DNA from 4 places in the Streptomyces sp. NBC_01217 genome. Region 2 is predicted to be linked to each of the others. Evidence: riboswitches for the same ligand, from Rfam matches in the RefSeq annotation. Region 2 holds a riboswitch; each other region holds the start of a gene.
The links. Region 2 has a riboswitch for cyclic di-AMP ahead of OG507_RS30210 (M23 family metallopeptidase). Riboswitches for the same ligand answer to the same signal wherever they lie in the genome.
Positions count from the first base shown of each region.

Region 1: linked by a shared signal. The riboswitch ahead of OG507_RS21915 (M23 family metallopeptidase) and the one ahead of OG507_RS30210 (M23 family metallopeptidase) in region 2 are both predicted to bind cyclic di-AMP.
Region 3: linked by a shared signal. The riboswitch ahead of OG507_RS15785 (transglycosylase family protein) and the one ahead of OG507_RS30210 (M23 family metallopeptidase) in region 2 are both predicted to bind cyclic di-AMP.
Region 4: linked by a shared signal. The riboswitch ahead of OG507_RS02540 (transglycosylase SLT domain-containing protein) and the one ahead of OG507_RS30210 (M23 family metallopeptidase) in region 2 are both predicted to bind cyclic di-AMP.

Region 1 is NZ_CP108538.1:4,915,973-4,920,536, reverse strand. Features, by position in the region: gene OG507_RS21915 (M23 family metallopeptidase) at 1-845, opposite strand, end outside; cyclic di-AMP (ydaO/yuaA leader) riboswitch at 857-1,009, opposite strand; gene OG507_RS21910 (PP2C family protein-serine/threonine phosphatase) at 1,350-2,513, opposite strand; tRNA gene OG507_RS21905 (tRNA-Met) at 2,748-2,821, opposite strand; gene OG507_RS21900 (SPFH domain-containing protein) at 2,940-4,142, opposite strand; gene OG507_RS21895 (hypothetical protein) at 4,198-4,419, opposite strand.
Region 2 is NZ_CP108538.1:6,757,984-6,762,547, reverse strand. Features, by position in the region: gene OG507_RS30225 (bifunctional acetate--CoA ligase family protein/GNAT family N-acetyltransferase) at 1-147, opposite strand, end outside; gene OG507_RS30220 (HPr family phosphocarrier protein) at 321-602, shown strand; gene OG507_RS30215 (GntR family transcriptional regulator) at 746-1,459, opposite strand; gene OG507_RS30210 (M23 family metallopeptidase) at 1,687-2,499, opposite strand; cyclic di-AMP (ydaO/yuaA leader) riboswitch at 2,513-2,679, opposite strand; gene OG507_RS30205 (M16 family metallopeptidase) at 3,006-4,388, opposite strand; gene OG507_RS30200 (M16 family metallopeptidase) at 4,415-4,564, opposite strand, start outside.
Region 3 is NZ_CP108538.1:3,599,746-3,604,309, forward strand. Features, by position in the region: gene eno (phosphopyruvate hydratase) at 1-1,227, opposite strand, end outside; gene OG507_RS15785 (transglycosylase family protein) at 1,454-2,188, opposite strand; cyclic di-AMP (ydaO/yuaA leader) riboswitch at 2,192-2,363, opposite strand; gene OG507_RS15790 (transglycosylase family protein) at 2,664-3,611, opposite strand; gene OG507_RS15795 (cytochrome P450 family protein) at 3,717-4,564, opposite strand, start outside.
Region 4 is NZ_CP108538.1:622,262-626,825, reverse strand. Features, by position in the region: gene OG507_RS02545 (ATP-binding cassette domain-containing protein) at 1-1,072, opposite strand, end outside; cyclic di-AMP (ydaO/yuaA leader) riboswitch at 1,782-1,969, shown strand; gene OG507_RS02540 (transglycosylase SLT domain-containing protein) at 1,972-2,742, shown strand; gene OG507_RS02535 (DUF2461 family protein) at 2,879-3,529, opposite strand; gene OG507_RS02530 (hypothetical protein) at 3,612-3,941, opposite strand; gene OG507_RS02525 (APC family permease) at 4,290-4,564, shown strand, end outside.

The DNA of each region.
Region 1 (4,564 bases), 1.8 Mb from region 2:
GCGAGCTTGGCGAGCCGCTCGGCCTCGGCCTTCGCCCTGGCCGCCTCCTCCGCCTTCTTCTTCTCGGCGGCGGCCTTGGCCTCGGCCGCGTCCTGCTGCTTCTTGGCCTCGGCGGCGGCCGCCTCCGCGGCTTCCTTCTCCTGGGCCGCCTTGGCCTCGGCGTCGGCGGCGTCCTGCTGCTGCTCGGCCTGCTGGAGGATGCGGGCGCGGAGCGCCTCACCCGCATCCGTCGCGCCCTGCTCCGTCTCGGCGGTGGTGAGGCCGGCGGTGGTGAGCGGGGAGGCAGCCGCGGCCGCCTCGGCCTTGTCGGCCTCGGACTCTCCGGTGAACAGAGAGCCCACGCCGGGAAGGGACTTGGCGTCGGGAAGGTTGTCCGCGATGGAGTCGGGAAGGGATATGGAGACCGGCGGCTTGCTCTGCGCGGTGGCCATGCCGCCCGCGCCGACCGCCGCGATGACGCCGACCCCGAGCACCGTGGAGCTACGGGCGAGTCCGTTGCGCTGCTTGGCGACGCGGTGCTTGCCGCGTACGGGGCGTACGGACTCCTCGGTGGGGTTCCACTCGTCCCAGCTTCTGTCGGGCTCGCTGTTGCCGTCGGCGCGGAAGTCGCCGCCGAACTCACCGGCGAGCGCGCCGCCCTGCTCGGTGTCGTAATCGGCGCCGAACGCCGTTTCCGTCCCGGTGGTCGCGTAGTCCGAGCCGAAGCCGGTACCGAAACCGGGTCCCGTCCCGTAGTCGGATCCGTTTCCGGTTCCGTAGTCGGATCCGAAGTCAGCGCCGAAATCGCCACTGAACTCGGGGTTGAACCGAGAAGGGGCCTCGGAGGCAGGCTTGTTGGACGCCACGGGGGCGCACTCCTTTCCTTCCTTCTCGCCTACCGGGTTAGCTGACGGGTTCGGAGCAGGAAGGTCTCCTACGGGCCCCTCTGCCTCTCACGAGACACAGGTGTCCGATTCACCCCATGTAGGTGGTTCCCCGGTTCCCTTGCGGAATTCGGCGCTCGCGCACGGTGCCGCCACTGACGACGGCTGGGACGACCGCGCTGCGTTATCGAACGTTAATAGACACACGGGCCTGATTCCAAGCCGTTCCCACTGATCGTTCACGTCTTTGGCCCGGACTTTACGGGACATAACCGGCTGGAATCGGACGAGTTGATCGGCCCTCAGCCACTACCCGTTTTCTGACGTTGCGTCAAACGTTATGCGGAGCGGCGCCTCTCGGTTACGTACGGTGGCACCCCTCGTCCAGACGGTGGCATCCCTCGTCCGGGGCGACACCGTCCCGTACGAAGCACCTGCGCGCACACGAAGCACGCGGGCGCCCGAGCACCCCTCCCACCCCGCCCGTCACGTCTCTTCCCGGCCCACGATCCTCACGGTCCTGCGCCGGTCCGGCTGCCCCTCCACGGGACGTACGACCGCGAGCAGCGCCATGTCGTCGGTCGACTCTCCCCCCGTGTGCAGCCGTACGTCATCGGTGAGCGCGGACAGCAGTTCCTCGGGCCCGGGAAAGATCCGCCCGCGCAACCGGGCCGCAGGGTCGTAGAAGACCCCGTCGGCGTTCCGTGCCTCGGAGAGGCCGTCGGTGTAGAGAAGCAGCGTCGTCCCCGCCGGCAGGTCCCATTCGTCCGTCCGGTCGGGCCACACCCCCAGATCCATCCCGAGTGGCAGCGCGGGCACCGTGGGTGCCAGCACGTCCAGCGCCCCGTCCGAGTGCAGCAGGATCGGCTCGGGGTGACCGCGGTTGACGATCCGCACCCGGGACAGCCCGGGCGGGATCTCCGCCAGTACGGCGGTGATGAAGCCCTCGAACTCGTCGAGCCCGGCCCGCCGCGTCCCCTCCCGCGCCAGCGCCCGCTCCAGCCGCTGCGCCACGCCCTCCAGCGAACGCTCCTGCTCGGCGGCCTCCCGGAACGCCCCGATGACCACCGCCACCGACTCCACGGCGTCGAGCCCCTTCCCCCGTACGTCCCCGACCACCAGCCGCACGCCCTGCGGGGTGTCCGTCACGGCGTACAGGTCGCCGCCGACGAACTCGTCCGCCTGCGCCGCCTCGTACCGAGCCGCCACATGCAGCCCGCCGATCCGGTCGGACGGCTTCGGCAGCACCGCCCGCATGGCGGTCTCCGCGATGACCCGCGCGGAGGCCAGCTGCTGATTGCCGCGCCGCACGACCGTATTGATCACGACGGCGAGTACCGAGACGGTGGCCACGGTGAGCAGCTCGATCAGCGGCACGATCAGCGGCAACGAGTTGTTGTACACCCGCAGCACGGCGACGGCCACCATCGCGGCGACGCCGGTGAGGATGGTGCTGGCCAGCGAGAAGAACGGTGCGGCGATCAGCGGTGCCGCCACGAACAGCGGAATGGCGGTGAAGGCGGGCGGGGTGAGGATGTCGAAGGCCAGTCCGCCGAGGATCATCATGAAGGGCAGCAGGCGGACGAACCGCCGGGTACGCGCGACGTCACCCACTCCATGTCTGCCGCGCCGCTTCAGCCGCTTCCACACCTGTGGTCTCCTGCCCGGTACGCGCGCGGCTGCGGACGGTACCGCGCCCCACCCCCAGACTCGCCGGAGCGGAGCCGCACGGCGACTCCTCGTCGGCCAATGGGAGTACGTGTATGGCGCAACGCACACACCGCCCGGGCCTGCCCGTTCATGGACCCGCGGGCCCACCGACCCGGGCCGCGAAATGAATCAGACCCGGCACGCTGCGTGCGTGCCGGGTCTGACATTCTTCAGTAGCGGGGACAGGATTTGAACCTGCGACCTCTGGGTTATGAGCCCAGCGAGCTACCGAGCTGCTCCACCCCGCGTCGGTAAACACAACTCTACGGCATGTCCGGCGCACTCATGACCACTGAGCGAATCATGACCCCTGAAGCCCCCCGCCTCCCTCTCCTCTCCCTCTCCCTCCTCTCCTTCCCCTCCCCCTCAGTTCGTCTCGGTGATCCGGGGAGGGGCGGCCTTCCCGTCGACCACCGCCTGCTTCATCGGGCTCGCGCCGCGCTGGAGGGAGTGAAGGATCGCCAGTCCCTGGCTGACGACACCCGCCGCCATCTCGTTGACACCATTGGTGCCGTTGAGAACGGTGAGGTCGGCACCCGACATGCCGCGGGCGGCCGCGTCGGCCAGGGCGGGCAGGTTCTCCACGATGCGGTTGGCCGCGATGAGCTCCTGGTTGCCGTCGCGCAGCGAGGTGGCGCGCACGCTGTTGGCGTCGGCCTGCGCCTGGGCGAGGGTCCGCTCCGCGTACGCGCTGCCGTCGGCCTCGAACTTCGCCCGGTCACGGGCCGCTTCCGCGAGGGTGCGCTGGCGGTACGCCTCGGCGTCCGCCGGACGCCGGACCTCCGCTTCGAGCCGTTGCGCGGCGAGAGCCGCCTGCCGCTCGGCCAGCGCGGTCTGCTCCTCGATGACCTCCTGGGAGGCCCTGGCCTGGGCGAGCGGTCCGGCCTGGGCTGCGCAGGCGTTGTACTGCTCGGTCTCGGCGAGGAAACCGGCCCGCTTGATCGCGGTGTCCCGTTCGTACTCGGCCTTGAGCGCCGCGGCCTGCTGCTCGCGCTCGGCCGCTTCCTGGTCGGCCCTGGCCTGGGCGATCCGGGCCTGGCTGGCGACGGCGGCCGCGTGCGGGGCGGCGAGGTTGTTGATGTAGCCGGTGGCGTCGTCGATCTCCTGGATCTGGAGAGCGTCCACGACGATGCCGAGTTTCTCCATCTCGCCGTGGCTGCCCGCGATGACCTCCTGGGAGACCCGGTTCCGTTCCCGGATGATCTGCTCGACGGTCAGTCCGCCGATGATGGAGCGAAGGTGACCGGCGAAGATCCGGCCGGCGAGCTCCTCCATCTGTTCCTGCTCGGACAGGAAGCGGCGTGCGGCGTTGGCGATGGAGACGGCGTCGTCCCCGACCTTGAAGACGGCGACGGCCCGGACGTTGAGGCGGATGCCCTGCTGCGTGACGCAGTCCTCGGTGATCTCCGCTTCGCGCAGCGTCAGGGAGAGCATGCGCGCCTTCTGCTTCACCGGGAGTACGAAACTGCCGTGGCCGGTGACGATCCGGAACTGGGTGTCCAGCGTCTGCCCCTTGGAACCGGATATGAGCATCGCCTCGTTGGGGGCGGGAACGTGCCAGAAGAACATGAGAAGACTCCTGCCGTACGTGACTTGCCGTACGCGACCTGCTGACCGCTTCGGCTCAGGACGGCAGGCGTTCCACGATCACGCCGCGCGCCGAGACCGAGTCGACGACAACGACGCGTACGTCCCTGTCGATCGACGTCGCCGACCATGCGGTGTAGGCCTCCGACCCACCCCGTACGGCCACCAGTACCTCGCCCGGGCCATCGGGCGGAATCGGCACGGTGACACGCCCGATCGCCCCGACCGGGCTCAGGGCGGACTCATCCGCCGCGTGCATGCGCCCTCGCGAGCGTCCCTGCGTACGCCTGCTCACACCACTGCCCACGCCGCTTCATGAACACGAGGCGACCCCGCCTCCTGGAGGCCCGAACCTCCCTCGACATTTCCACGGTACTCCGCGCCCGCCCCCGGGGATCGCCCCT
Region 2 (4,564 bases):
GACCTGCTCGTAGAAGCTGACCAGCCGTTCGGCGTCGTCCGTGGTGATGGGCCTGATCCGGGCGGTTCCTCCGTCACGGAGGACCACGTCAGCTTCCCAGTGGTCGGGGTACGCGTGATGCGGACTCTGCTCCGGCGAGGGCTGCATGGGCAAAGAGTACGGCTCCGTCAGCGGTCGCGTGGGCCTTGGGGCCGGGGCAGTCTGAGGGTGCCGATCGGGCGGCGCGGCACGGGTTGTGGGCGTGCCGAGGGTCGGCCGGAGCATCGCGCACCACATGAGAGACTGGTCTAGACAACCATTGATCCGTGAAGGGCAGAACCATGGCTGAGCGCCGCGTCAATGTCGGTTGGGCCGAGGGCCTGCACGCCCGCCCCGCTTCCATCTTCGTCCGTGCCGCCACGGCCTCCGGCGTCCCCGTGACGATCTCCAAGGCCGAGGGCAACCCGGTGAACGCCGCCTCCATGCTCGCGGTGCTCGGTCTGGGCGCGCACGGCGGCGAGGAGATCGTGCTCGCGTCCGAGGCCGATGACGCCGAAGCCGCTCTGGACCGTCTGGCGAAGCTCGTCGCCGAAGGGCTCGACGAGCTTCCGGAGACCGTCTGAACCAGTTTCTGCGAGAGAGCCGCAGCACCCTTAATTCGGAGCTGCGGCTTTTTCGCATTTTCGGCCTGCGATCAGCGGAGCGAATTCGGGCAGCCCGAAGAAAGCCCTCCCCGAATTACGACTCTTTGTATACGGCGTAATTGTTAATGCCGGACGCCCGTGGTGTTTACGGAATGTTGCGAAGTTCTCACCCGGTCGGCGGCGGGGGCGGCGGGCCGGTGGCCCGGCCGGTCGGTGCGGCGCAGCCGGTGCGCGGACGCGGCCCGTTCGGCGTGCTGAGTGGCCAGCGCCCTGGCCCGTTCCGCGTCGCCCCGCGCCACCGCGTCCACGATGGCTCCGTGCTCCGCCCAGGAATCCACCGGGCGGGCCGGCTGATCGACCGTGTACATCCAGGCGATCTTGTGCCTGAGCTGAGTGAGCAGCGCGATCAGGCTGGGGCTGCCGGAGGCCTGCGCCAAGGTCTCGTGGAACCAGCCGCCCAACGAGCGCAGATCCTCCCCCTCACCCCGCCGGGCCCGCTCCTGGCCGAGCCTGACCAGACCTCGCAGCACCTTGAGGTGCGCCTCGGTGCGGCGCTGCGCGGCGCGGGCGGCGCCCAGCGGCTCCAGCAGCATCCGGACCTCCAGGAGGTCGGCGGCCTCCTGCTCGGTGGGCTCGGCGACGCAGGCGCCCGCGTGTCTGCGGGTGACCACGAAACCCTCGGACTCCAGGGTGCGCAGCGCTTCCCGTACCGGGACACGGGAGACCCCGTAGCGGCGCGCCAGCAACTCCTCGGTGAGCCGGCTGCCGCGTTCGAAGACACCGGAGACGATGTCGTCACGGATAGCCGTGCATACCGAATGCGCCGGAATGCGCATGTCCGAACCTCCGCCTTAATCCCCGCGAAACGCGGCCGACCGACGCCTGTTCTGCGACTCTATTGCAATGCGGCCGCATTTCCGATGCCGGGTCGAAATCCATGAATATCTTTTGGCCACGGGACGGTTCGGCGAGCAGGTGCTGCGGCGGGCGCGGAGGCCGGGCACGGCGAAGGCCCCGGCATGCCGCCGGGGCCTTCGAAGGGGTGCTGCGGGCGGAGCGTCGGTCAGACGTTGACGCCGTGGGCGCGCAGGTACGCGACGGGGTCCATGTCGGAGCCGTACGAGGGAGTGGTCCGGGCCTCGAAGTGGAGGTGCGGTCCGGTGGAGTTGCCGGTCGAGCCGGAGAGGCCTATCTGCCGGCCCGCGTCGACGCTCTGGCCGACGGAGACGCCGATCGAGGAGAGGTGGCCGTACTGCGTGTACGTGCCGTCCGTCATCCGGAGCACGATGTTGTTGCCGTACGCGCCGCCCCAGCCGGCCTCGACGACGGTACCGGCGCCGACAGCGACGACGGAGCTGCCGGACGCGGCGTGGAAGTCGATGCCCGAGTGGCTGCCGGAGGACCAGAGCGAGCCGCTGGACTTGTAGCCGGTGGTGACGTACGAACCGGCGACCGGGAGCTGGAACAGGCCCAGGCGGGTGCGCTCGGCGGACCGGGCGGCACGGGTCTTCTCGGCGCGCGCCTCGGCTGCGCGCTTCGCGTCGGCCTTGGCCTTCGCCGCCGCCTTCTTCTTGACTTCGGCCTTCTTCGCGGCCTCGACCTTCAGCTGGGCCTGCGCCTTCGCCTTCGCGGCGACATCGGCCTGGCGCTGCTGCACGGCGGCCTGGGCGTCGATCCGGTCCGCGAGGGCGCCCTCGATGGCGATGATCTCGTTCAGACCGGTCTCGCTGACGGAGGTGTCCGCGGCGAGGGCCGGAGAGGCCACACCGCCGATGACGCCGGTGGTGGCCAGGGCCGCGACGCCGACGATCTTCGCGCTCCTGCGCGTCAGTCGGTTCGGGGCACGATGCTTCCCGGTGGCACGGGTGAACGCCATGAGGGGGCTGATCCTTTCCTTCCTTCTCGCCTACCGGGTTAGCTGACGGGTTCGGAGCAGGAAGGTCTCCTACGGACGCCCCGGCCTCGGTGAGGCTCAGGCATCCGATTCACCCCAGGGACTGCGTGGGTCCCCGGCTCCCCAGGCTCGCGCCTGACGGGGACTCGGCGATGGCTGCCCGGTACGTCGCGGATGCGGCATACGAGTGACAGGCAGCCCAGCCGACGCTAGGCGGGGTCACTTTCATTCACCAAACGGACAGGCCGCTTTGTAGCGCATCCCACAGGGCAAGCGGGCAATATTCCCCACATAAAGGACAAAGAGGAAGGCCCTGGTGAGATCCAGCTCACAAGGGTCTTCCTCTTGTCCCGATATGCAGGCATATGGTGGGCCGAGGGATCAGCCGGCACGGGCCTGTACGGCCTGCGCCGCCCGGCACCCGGCACCCGGCACCCGGCACCCGGCACCCGGCACCCGGCACCCGGCACCCGCGACGGGTACGTCCGTCAGCCGGTGACCACCGACACCTCTCCGATGCCCAGGGCCCGGACGGGCTCCTCGATCCGCGCCGCGTCACCGACGAGGACCGTGACCAGCCGGTCGCCCGGGAAGGCGTTGACCACCGCAGCGGTCGCCTCGACCGTGCCGGTCTCCGCGAGCCGGGCGTACAGCTGAGCCTGGTAGTCGTCCGGGAGGTGCTGCTCGACCTGGTCGGCGAGGGTGCCGGCCACCGAGGCCGCCGTCTCGAACTTCAGCGGCGCGACACCCACGAGGTTCTGTACGGCCGTCTCGCGTTCCTCATCGGTCAGCCCCTCGGCCGCCAGGGTCCGCAGGACCGTCCACAGGTCCTCCAGCGCCGGTCCGGTGGACTCCGTGTCCACCGATCCGCTGATGGCGAGCATCGCGGCACCGGTCGCCCCCGAGGCGGAATCCGGGGCCGAGGACCGCAGCACCTGGGCGAAGGCCCGTACGCCGTAGGTGTAGCCCTTCTCCTCGCGCAGCACACGGTCCAGCCGGGAGGTGAGCGTGCCGCCCAGGCAGTACGTGCCCAGCACCTGGGCCGGCCACACGCTGTCGTGCCGGTCGGCGCCGATCCGGCCGATCAGCAGCTGCGTCTGCACCGCGCCGGGGCGGTCGACGATCACCACTCGGCCGGTGTCGTCGGCGGTGATCGGCGGGGCGGGGCGGGGCTCGGCGGTGTCTCCCGACCAGTCCCCGAGGGTGTCCGCGAGCAGGGCGTCCAGGTCGATGCCGGTGAGGTCTCCGACGACCACGGCGGTCGCCGTGGACGGCCGGACATAGGCGTCGAAGAAGGCGCGCACGGCTGCCGAGTCGATCCGCTCCACCGTCTCCTCGCTGCCCTGGCGCGGGCGCGACATCCGCGCCGTGGCCGGGAAGAGCTCCTTGGAGAGCTGCTTGGCGGCGCGCCGGGCCGGGTTGGCCTGCTCGTGGGGGATCTCGTCGAGCCGGTTGCGTACCAGCCGTTCTACCTCGCTGTCGGCGAAGGCGGGCGCCCGCAGCGCCTCGGCGACCAGCGCGAGCGCCTTCGCCAGCCGGGAGGCCGGGACCTCCAGGGAGACCCGGACGCCGGGGTGGTCGGCGTGCGCGTCGAGCGTGGCGCCGCAGCGCTCCAGCTCGGCGGCGAACTCCTCGGCGGTGTGCTTGTCGGTGCCCTCGGACAGCGCCCGCGACATGATCGTGGCCACGCCGTCCAGGCCCTCGGGCTCGGCGTCCAGCGGGGCGTCGAGGAAGATCTCGACCGCCACGACCTGCTGGCCGGGGCGATGGCAGCGCAGCACCGTGAGGCCGTTGGGCAGGGCGCCTCGCTCCGGCGCGGGGAAGGCCCAGGGGCGGGCCACGCCGGGGGCCGGCTGCGGGTGGTACTGCATCGAAACTCCAGTCGCGGAGGCGTCGGTCACTTGTCCGCTCCTTCGTGCGCGTCGGTGTCGTCGGCGTCGGTCTCATCGGCGGCCGCTGTGTCCGCGGGCTCGGCCGATTCGACCGGCTCGTAGACCAGCACAGCCCGGTTGTCGGGGCGCAGCTGGGCCTTGGCTACCGCCTGGAC
Region 3 (4,564 bases), 3.2 Mb from region 2:
GAGGATCTCCTCGATGCGCAGCAGCTGGTTGTACTTGGCGACGCGGTCCGAGCGGGCCGGGGCACCGGTCTTGATCTGGCCGCAGTTCACCGCGACGGCGAGGTCGGCGATGGTGACGTCCTCGGTCTCACCGGAGCGGTGGGACATCATGCACTTGAAGCCGTTGCGCTGGGCCAGCTCGACGGCGTCCAGGGTCTCGGTCAGCGAACCGATCTGGTTGACCTTGACGAGCAGGGCGTTGGCGGAGCCCTCCTCGATGCCGCGGGCCAGGCGCTCCGGGTTGGTGACGAACAGGTCGTCGCCGACGATCTGCACCTTGGCGCCGAGCTTCTGGGTGATGACGTTCCAGCCGGCCCAGTCGTCCTCGTACAGCGGGTCCTCGATGGAGACCAGCGGGTACGCGGAGACGAGCTCCTCGTAGTACTCGGTCATCTCGGCGGCCGAGCGGGACTTGCCCTCGAACTCGTACTTGCCGTCCTTGTAGAACTCGGACGCGGCGACGTCGAGCGCGAGCGCGATGTCCTTGCCCGGGGCGTAGCCGGCCTCCTTGATGGCCTCCAGGATGAGGTCGAGGGCGGCGCGGTTCGACTCCAGGTTCGGCGCGAAGCCGCCCTCGTCGCCGAGACCGGTCGACAGGCCCTTGGTCTTCAGGACCTTCTTCAGCGTGTGGTAGACCTCGGCGCCCCAGCGCAGGGCCTCGGAGAAGGACTCCGCGCCGATCGGGGCGATCATGAACTCCTGGATGTCCACGTTGGAGTCGGCGTGCGACCCACCGTTGAGGATGTTCATCATCGGGACGGGCAGCAGGTGCGCGTTCGGGCCACCGAGGTAGCGGAACAGCGGCAGGTCCGAGGCCTCGGAGGCGGCGTGCGCGACGGCCAGCGAGACACCGAGGATGGCGTTGGCGCCGAGCGAGCCCTTGTTCTCGGTGGCGTCCAGGTCGAACATCGCCTGGTCGATCAGCCGCTGCTCGGTCGCGTCGTAGCCGACGAGCTCCGGGCCGATCTGCTCGATGACGGCGAGGACGGCCTTCTCCACGCCCTTGCCCTGGTAACGGTTGGGGTCACCGTCGCGAAGCTCAATGGCCTCGAACGCACCGGTGGAGGCGCCGGACGGCACGGCAGCACGGCCCGTGCTGCCGTCGTCGAGGCCGACCTCGACCTCGACCGTGGGATTTCCGCGGGAGTCGAGGATTTCCCGGGCTACGACGACGTCGATGGACGGCACGAGGCATCTCCTTCTGGGATATGACACTGGTTGTGCAGGGTCACTTTGGCCTTGCGACAAGAGCCTAACCGGCCCGGCCCGCTCCATCGGACGACCGCCCGCCCCCTGGGACGAAAAAGGACCCGAGAGCGCTCATTGCCGGACAGACAGCAGCAAGAAACCCCGACCCGGCGCGCACGGGGGATTCCGCGCCGGGTCGGGGTGGTTCGGGAGGAGAGAGCCCGGACTACTTCGTCAGGTGCAGCTGCTGACCCGGGTAGATCAGGTCGGCGTCCTTGACGATGTCCTTGTTCAGCTCGAACAGGTGCTGCCAGCCGCCCTTGACCTTGTGGTCGGCGGCGATCTTGCTCAGGGAGTCGCCGGAGACGACCTTGTACTCGCCGTCGCCCTTCTTGACCTTCTCGCCGGTCGGGGTGGTGACGGTCTTCTCCGACTCGGCCTTCGGGGCGGCGGAGCGGTCCGAGCGGGAGGCGACGGGGGCCTCGGTGCGCTCGGCCTTCTTCGGCTGGGCCTGCTGCTTCGGAGCGGCGGGGGCGCTCTCCTGCTCGGCGGCGCCGGAGCCGGTGTCGACGCCCGGGTCGACACCGTCGTTGGTCAGGTTGCCCGCACCCGCACAGCCCCAGGCGCCCGGGCCCTGCATGTCGAGCAGCCGCTCGGCGGTGGCGATCTGCTGGGCCTTGGTGGCCAGGTCGGCGCGGGGGGCGTACTGCGTACCGCCGGCGGCGGCCCAGCTGGACTGCGAGAACTGCAGGCCGCCGTAGTAGCCGTTGCCGGTGTTGATGGACCAGTTGCCACCGGACTCGCACTGGGCGACGGCGTCCCAGGTGGCGACGGAGGCGGCGGAGGCGCCGGTCGCGCCCATCAGCGGCAGGGCCACGGTGGTACCGGCGACACCGGCGAGCGCGGCGAAACGGACGGCCTTGGACGGGCGGCGGTGCTTGCCCTTGCTGGAAAACAGCATGGAACTTCTCCTCACCGACGCCTACGAGGTGAGCTGTCGGGTTCGGGCCAAGTGAGTTGCCCGGTCGCACGTCCTAGCACGCGACTTCACCCCAAGCCGGTCCTGATGCGTCTTTCGACGATCGGGCCCGGCGCTTACCTGGGTCCCCCGCTCCTGCCTACGGCGCTTTACGCGTCTGTTCCCTTCGACCGACGGCAGGATTCGGCGTGACGGTCGACGGGGCCCGCGGTGCGAGCGGTTCCGACCGTAAACATACGCAACCCCTACATTCAAAGATGGACACATCGGACAATCTGCCCTTACTTGCATCTGAGGAACCATCGTTTCCGCAGGTGGGAGGTGACGCGGAAGGGCCCTCCAGGTGCGACACGCCAGTTGACGCAAAGAGACCCATGTCTCACTTACGCATAAGCGGACATAGGCCTCTGAACTACCCCAGTTTTTGGGGCTCTTTCAGCTGATTATCAGACCGCGCTCACTCGGCCTTCACGTCGAGATCGAGGCTCTGGCCAGGGAGGATGAGGTCCGGGTCGGAGCCGACGGCAGCCTTGTTGGCCTCATAGAGCGCGGGCCAACCGCCGTGAACCTTCTGTGCATCAGCAATCGCCCAGAGGTTGTCGCCGGGGCGGACGGTGTACGTACCATCGGCGGCCGGACCGCCCTCGTCGCGCACGTCGCTGTCGCTGCGGGAGGCGTGGCGGCCCGACTCGCGGTCGGTGCCGCCGTTCGCGCCCTGACTGCCCTCGGGGGCCGGCGCGCCGCGGTGCTTGCCGCTCACACCGTCGGACGAGTCGGATGATTCGGAGGAGTCGGACGCTTCGGAGGACGGCGTGGCCGACTCGGTGGCCGGGGACTTCGCGGACGCGTCGGTCTCACCGGCCGACGTGTCGGCACCGCCCGAGCCCTTGGAGCCCTTGGAGCCCTTCGAGCTCTTGGAGCCGTCCTTGCCGTCCGATGCGCTGTCCGACGACGCACCGTCAGCCGGGTCCGCGCTCTGCGTCGGCTCCGCGGAAGGCGCGGACCCCGGGTCGACGCCCGGCAGCGTCCCGTCCTCCGCGAGGCCGGAGATGACCGCACAGCTGGGCCAGGCCTGCGGGCCCCGGTCGTCCAGGACCTTCTCGGCCACCGCTATCTGCTGCGAGCGGCTGGCGAGGTCGGCACGCGGGGCGTACGAATCGCCGCCGTAAGCCTTCCAGGTCTCCTGCGAGAACTGCAGACCGCCGTAGAAGCCGTTGCCGAGGTCGGCGCTCCACATGCCGCCGCTCTCGCACTCGGCCACCCGGTCCCAGGTCGTGGCCTCGGCCGCGTGCGCACCGGCCGCGCCGAGCAGCGGGATGGCGATGGCCGATCCGGTCACGCCTGCGGCGACGACGATGGCGGGTGCCTGACGAGGGCGACGGTGTCTGCCGTTCGCGGAGCCCATGGAGATGCCTTCCGTGTGACTGAAGAGTGACTGGTGAGTCGAACGGTGAACCTAGCCGGACTCGAACGTGTGTCACAAGTCGATGCAGCGCAGATCACGTGAAAGTCACAGAGTTGACAGAGTGTCACCTTGCGTCGCGGCGGCCTGGGGCTCGAACTCCACGGGCAGCGTGCGCAGTCCGCGCATGATGAGCCCGCCCCGCCAGCGCAAATCGGTAGGTTCCGCCGCGAGCCGCAGGTCCGGGAGGCGCCTCAGGAGCGTGGCGAGCGCGGTCTGCCCCTCCAGACGGGCGAGCGGTGCCCCCAGGCAGTAGTGGATGCCGTGCCCGTATCCGAGGTGCTGATTGTCACTCCGTGCGAGGTCGAGCGTGTCGGGGTCCTCGAAGCGTTCCGGGTCGCGGTCGGCGGCGGCGAGCACGACCAGTACGGGGTCGCCGGCCGCGATGCCCCGTCCGCCGAGGGTCATGGGCTCGGTGGCGAACCGCCAGGTCGCCAGCTCCACCGGCCCGTCGTACCGCAGCAGTTCCTCGATCCCGGTCTCCAGCAGCCCCGTCTCCCCCGCGTCGAGCGAGCGCTGCAGCCGCTCGCGCTGTGCCGGGTCGCGCAGCAGGGCGTACATCCCGTTGCCGATGAGGTTGACCGTGGTCTCGAACCCTGCGAAGAGCAGGATGAACGCCATCGCGGCGGCCTCGTTCTCGGTGAGGTGCTCGCCGTGGTCGCTGGCCCGGATCAGCCCCGAGATCAGGTCGTCGCCGGGGTTCTCCCGCTTGCGGTGGATCAGCTCGGCGAGATAGCCGCGCATCTTCTTCACCGACCTGGCCACCCCGCCACGCGGGCCGCCGCCGTGGCGGATCATCATGCCCGCCCAGTCCCGGAAGTCGTCCTGGTCCTCGCGCGGAACGCCGAGCAGATCGCAGATCGCGTAGATGGGCAGCGGGAAGGCGAAGTCGTGGA
Region 4 (4,564 bases), 6.1 Mb from region 2:
TGCCGAATCGGGGGCGCAGTTCGTTCAGGGTCAGCACGGTGCGGCCGGCGGGAACGGCGGTGTGGGGCAGGCTCACACGGATCTCGGCATCGTCGTGGATGGCTTCCGCGGCCTCTTCGCGACGCTCGCGCGCCTCGTTGAGCCGGTCCTCCTGGACGCCGCGGAGCTTGCCCGCCGACTCCTGCGCGGACCGCTTGCGGGCACCGGCGAGGATCTTCGGGAGCCGTCGCTCGGCCTCGATCTTCCTGCCGTGCCGCTGGCGGCGAGCCAGCTTGACCTGGGTCTCCTCCAGCTCGCGCTTCTGTCGGCGTTCGTCGGCAGAAGCGGCCCGCAGCATCCGCCCTGCGGTCTCCTGTTCGTCGGCCAGAGCCTCTTCGTAGGCTGACCAGCCGCCTCCGTACCAGCTCACGGAGCCGGAGCGCAGTTCGGCGATGCGGTCCACGCGCTCCAGCAGTTCCAGGTCGTGGCTGACGACGACGAGGACACCGGAGCGCCAGGAGTCGACGGCCTCGTAGAGCCTGCGGCGGGCGAATACATCGAGGTTGTTGGTCGGTTCGTCCAGCAGGAGCACGTCGGGACGCTCCAGCAGCAGCGCGGCCAGGCGCAGCAGGACGGTTTCCCCGCCGGACATCCGGCCCACGGTGCGGTCCAGTTCGACGTTGCCGAGTCCGAGCGACCCGAGGGTCGCGAGTGCTCGTTCCTCGACGTCCCAGTCGTCGCCGATCGTCTCGAAGTGCTTCTCGTCCACATCGCCGGATTCGATGGCGCGCAGCGCGCCGCGCCGCTCGGCGATGCCCAGGGCCTCGTCCACAGGCAGTGTCGTGTCGAGGGTGACGTTCTGAGGGAGGTGGGCGAGGCTGCCGCCGACGGCCACCGAGCCCTGGGAAGGGCGCAGTCGGCCGGCCAGCAAACGCAGCAGCGTGGACTTGCCCGCGCCGTTGCTGCCGACGAGCCCGGTGCGGCCCCGGCCGACGGTGAGGGAGAGCCCGTCGAAGACGGTCGTGCCGTCCGGCCACTGGAAGGACAGGCCGGAGCAGGTGAGGGAGGCGCTGGGGGTGGTGGATGTCGCCATGGTGGTCCTCGCAGTCGCAAGCGCGGTGAATGGGGGCTTCGTATGCGAGCACCACGCGGCGACCGAACCGTGAGGGAGGTGCGGCGGTCCGAAAGGTCGAGGGACGGCTCATGCACCAAGGTCGCATCCACGCGGGGTCACGGGCAGGACAGAACACTGCTACTGCGTGACGGGCGTACGGCTTCGGCCGTACGGCGCGATGATCGCGAACCTCAGATGCGCAACGTCCACCTCTATCGGAGACAACAGAACCGCTGAAAACGATAGCGACCGGGAGAGCGGACGGCAAAGCCCTTTCGTCGTGCGCGGGGAGTGAGGGGGAGTGCGACGAGCGGGCGCGGCCAGCGGGCCACCCCGGGTGGGCCTGTTCGGTGGCGGTCGGCCCCGAGCACGCGAAGCAGTGGGCAAATGTCCGAGTATGGGCGATTTGCTTGGAAATGATATTTAGGTTAATAAAGGTGTCTATTGGGGCTCTTGTGGCCTTTGAGTTCCACCCGAATTGCACCTTTTATGCACTCAGTGGCGTGAGTCACTTTCGGAGTTCAAGACGGCGCGGTGCGCGGCCCGGTTCCCTTCTGTGTAAAGAAATTTCACTTCTCGATGTGAGGTGGATTACTTCCAATTACCTGATTCGATCTTGCAAATGAATTGTGATCAACAAATAGGGGCTTGTTCCATTCGGTGTTTCTCGCCTACGGTCACGGTCAATCCGGACGGAACGCCGAATCCTGCCGCCGTCCGGCAATCCGACCACTCACGTACGGCAGGAGCGGGGGACCCAGGTAAGCCGCCGACCCGGTATACGGAACGGCTCGGGGTTAAGTCGCATTCCCATGCGGCCAGACATCTCCAGTCTGAACCCGACAGCTCACCTCGTAGGCGACGGAGAGGAATTCGCCATGTCCGCAACGGGTAACCATCGTCGTCGCAAGTCCACTTCGCTGTCTCGCGGTCTCATCGCCGCGACCACGGGCGGAGCCGCTCTCGTGCTGCCGCTGATCGGTGCCGGATTCGCCTCCGCCGCTCCGGCGCAGACCGTCACCGCCGAAAACGCCGCCGTGTCCACCGTCGCCCCCGTCAAGGAAAAGGCCGCGCAGGCGGCCACGCCCACCACCTATTCCGTGGTCGCGGGCGACACCCTTTCCAAGATCGCAAAGGGGTATTCCGTCAGCGGTGGCTGGCAGAAGCTGTACGAGGACAACCGGGCGACCATCGGCGCCAACCCCGCGCTGATACTCCCGGGCATGAAGCTGACCATCGGCGCCAAGGCTGCCGCGGGTGCATCCACCGTGAACGCCGTTGCTGCCCCGGCCACCACCCCGGCCCCGGCCGCGTCGACCGTGAAGTACACGAACGACCTGGACGGCTGGATCAAGGAGTCGCTGGCCGTCATGGCCAAGAACGGCATACCCGGCAGCTACGACAGCATCCACCGCAACATCATGCGCGAGTCCTCGGGCAACCCCCGCGCCATCAACAACTGGGACTCCAACGCCGCCAAGGGCACGCCGTCCAAGGGCCTCCTGCAGGTCATCGACCCCACCTTCAGCGCCTACCACGTGCCCGGTACGTCGATGGACATCTACGACCCGGTAGCCAACATCACCGCGGCGTGCAACTACGCCGCCGACAGGTACGGCTCGATCGACAACGTCTTCGGAGCCTACTGACCTGCAGCAGCACCGATGGCGGTCCAGGACCGACGGGTGCCGAGAGGCCGAACAGGCCCCTCGGAAGCGATCGCACCCGCCGGTCAGGGGCCGCCTTTCGGCTGCTCACCCGTGTGAGCGGCGTGCGGAGGCGACGCTAGACGCCGCGCCGGGCGGAGCCGGGAACGGACACATGGCCGGCGAGCCAGGACAGCAGGGGCTCCAGCTCCTTCGCCGCTTCGAGCACGGCGCCGACCAGCGCCGACGTGTCCTGCGCGCAGTCCCCGCCGAGGGGACGGGCGGCGCGGACCGAGCGGTACCGGAGCAGGTCGGCACGGGGATGACCGGCGTCATGACCGCGTGGCACGCGCTTCATGGTGTCCCCGGTGATCTCGTACCCCCGCTCCTCCAGTGTCCCGATGGCGCGGACCAGCTCGGGGCCACTGCCCTGTGCGGCAACTGCCGCACGGAACAACGGGACCTGCCCGGGATCCGGGTAGCTCCAGCCGCCCCTGATCCGCAGTCCGTCGAGATCGAAACGCAGACCGATCTCGACATTGCGTGCGATCCGGATCACGGCCGCTTGGTGCTGCCACCACCACGGGTCCTTGCGGAATCCCCAGACGGAGAAGTCCTCGTACGCCCCGTCCGCATCGGCCACATCGTTCAGCAGGGCGATCATGGGCTGCCGGACCAGGCGCTCCCGGTCCTTCCGGCGCTTCTCGCGCGCTTCCTGCGAAGGCATGCCCTCCAACCGCAGAAGCAGCTCGAATGCCTGCTCTGTCCAGCCGCTGAATGCTCTGCTCACGCAAGAGATCCTAGCGATCCGCGATGCGAGGGCGGGTTCGCGCCCCAGGCCCTCTCGTCCGCGGGTTCTCACCCCCGGGCCTTCACTCCTGAGCGCCCTCCGTCGGCTGCTCCGGCTGCCGGAGCGGCTTCTGCGCCGGAGGCCTGGGCACCGTGGCCGCTGCCCCCTCCCGGACGGACTGCACCACCGCCTCGTGAAGGCGCCGGCTGTCCTCCTCGCAGGAGCACGGCACGGGGCTGCCCGACATGGTGAACCAGTCGATCGCACCCGTGTACTGCACAGTGATCTGGGCCGTGTCTTCGGCCCAGGTCGTGTGCACGGTCAGGTCCCCGGACAGGACGCCGACCTCGTCCGTGAGCACGCCACCGTGCCCGGAGAACACACCGCGAGTCGTCCATGAGGCCCAAGCCATGCATCCAGGCTGGCACCAAGAGCACCGATGCGCGACCCACGGCCATCGGCCGCCGCGGGGCCCGGGGGCGCCCGCGCCGTTCCGGAATCTGGAATGGGTGAAACTTTGCTCCGGTCCGAGCTGCGGTTCCCGCACCCGCCGATTCCCGCAAAATGACGCGCTCTTAACGCCAAAACGTCGAATCTGCTCGCCGAAACAACGAATTCCGTAGGTGAACAGCTCTTGACCTGCGGAACTCGTCAGGATTGCATGTCGCGCTGGGAGCGACGAAACCACTCACCACGTCCTCGTCTGGAGGCGATACCGCTCCCACGCTCAGAGACCGCACCTGTTGATCGGAATCGCACGATGACCGAAACGCTCAGCGCACCCCAGGCGCTCGCCCCAGCGACCGGCCCCACACCACAGAAGCTCAAGCGTTCCATCGGCGTCGTGGGCGGAACACTGCTCACGCTCTCCTGCGTGACGCCCGCTTCGACACTCTTCGTGGTCGTACCGGACCTGTTCTCCAGCCTCGGCACATACACCGCCCTCACCATCGCCATCGGCTCGCTGCTCTGTATCGCGGTCGCCTTCTGTTACTCGGAGCTGGGCACCCTCATCCCGAGTGCGGGAGGTGAGTA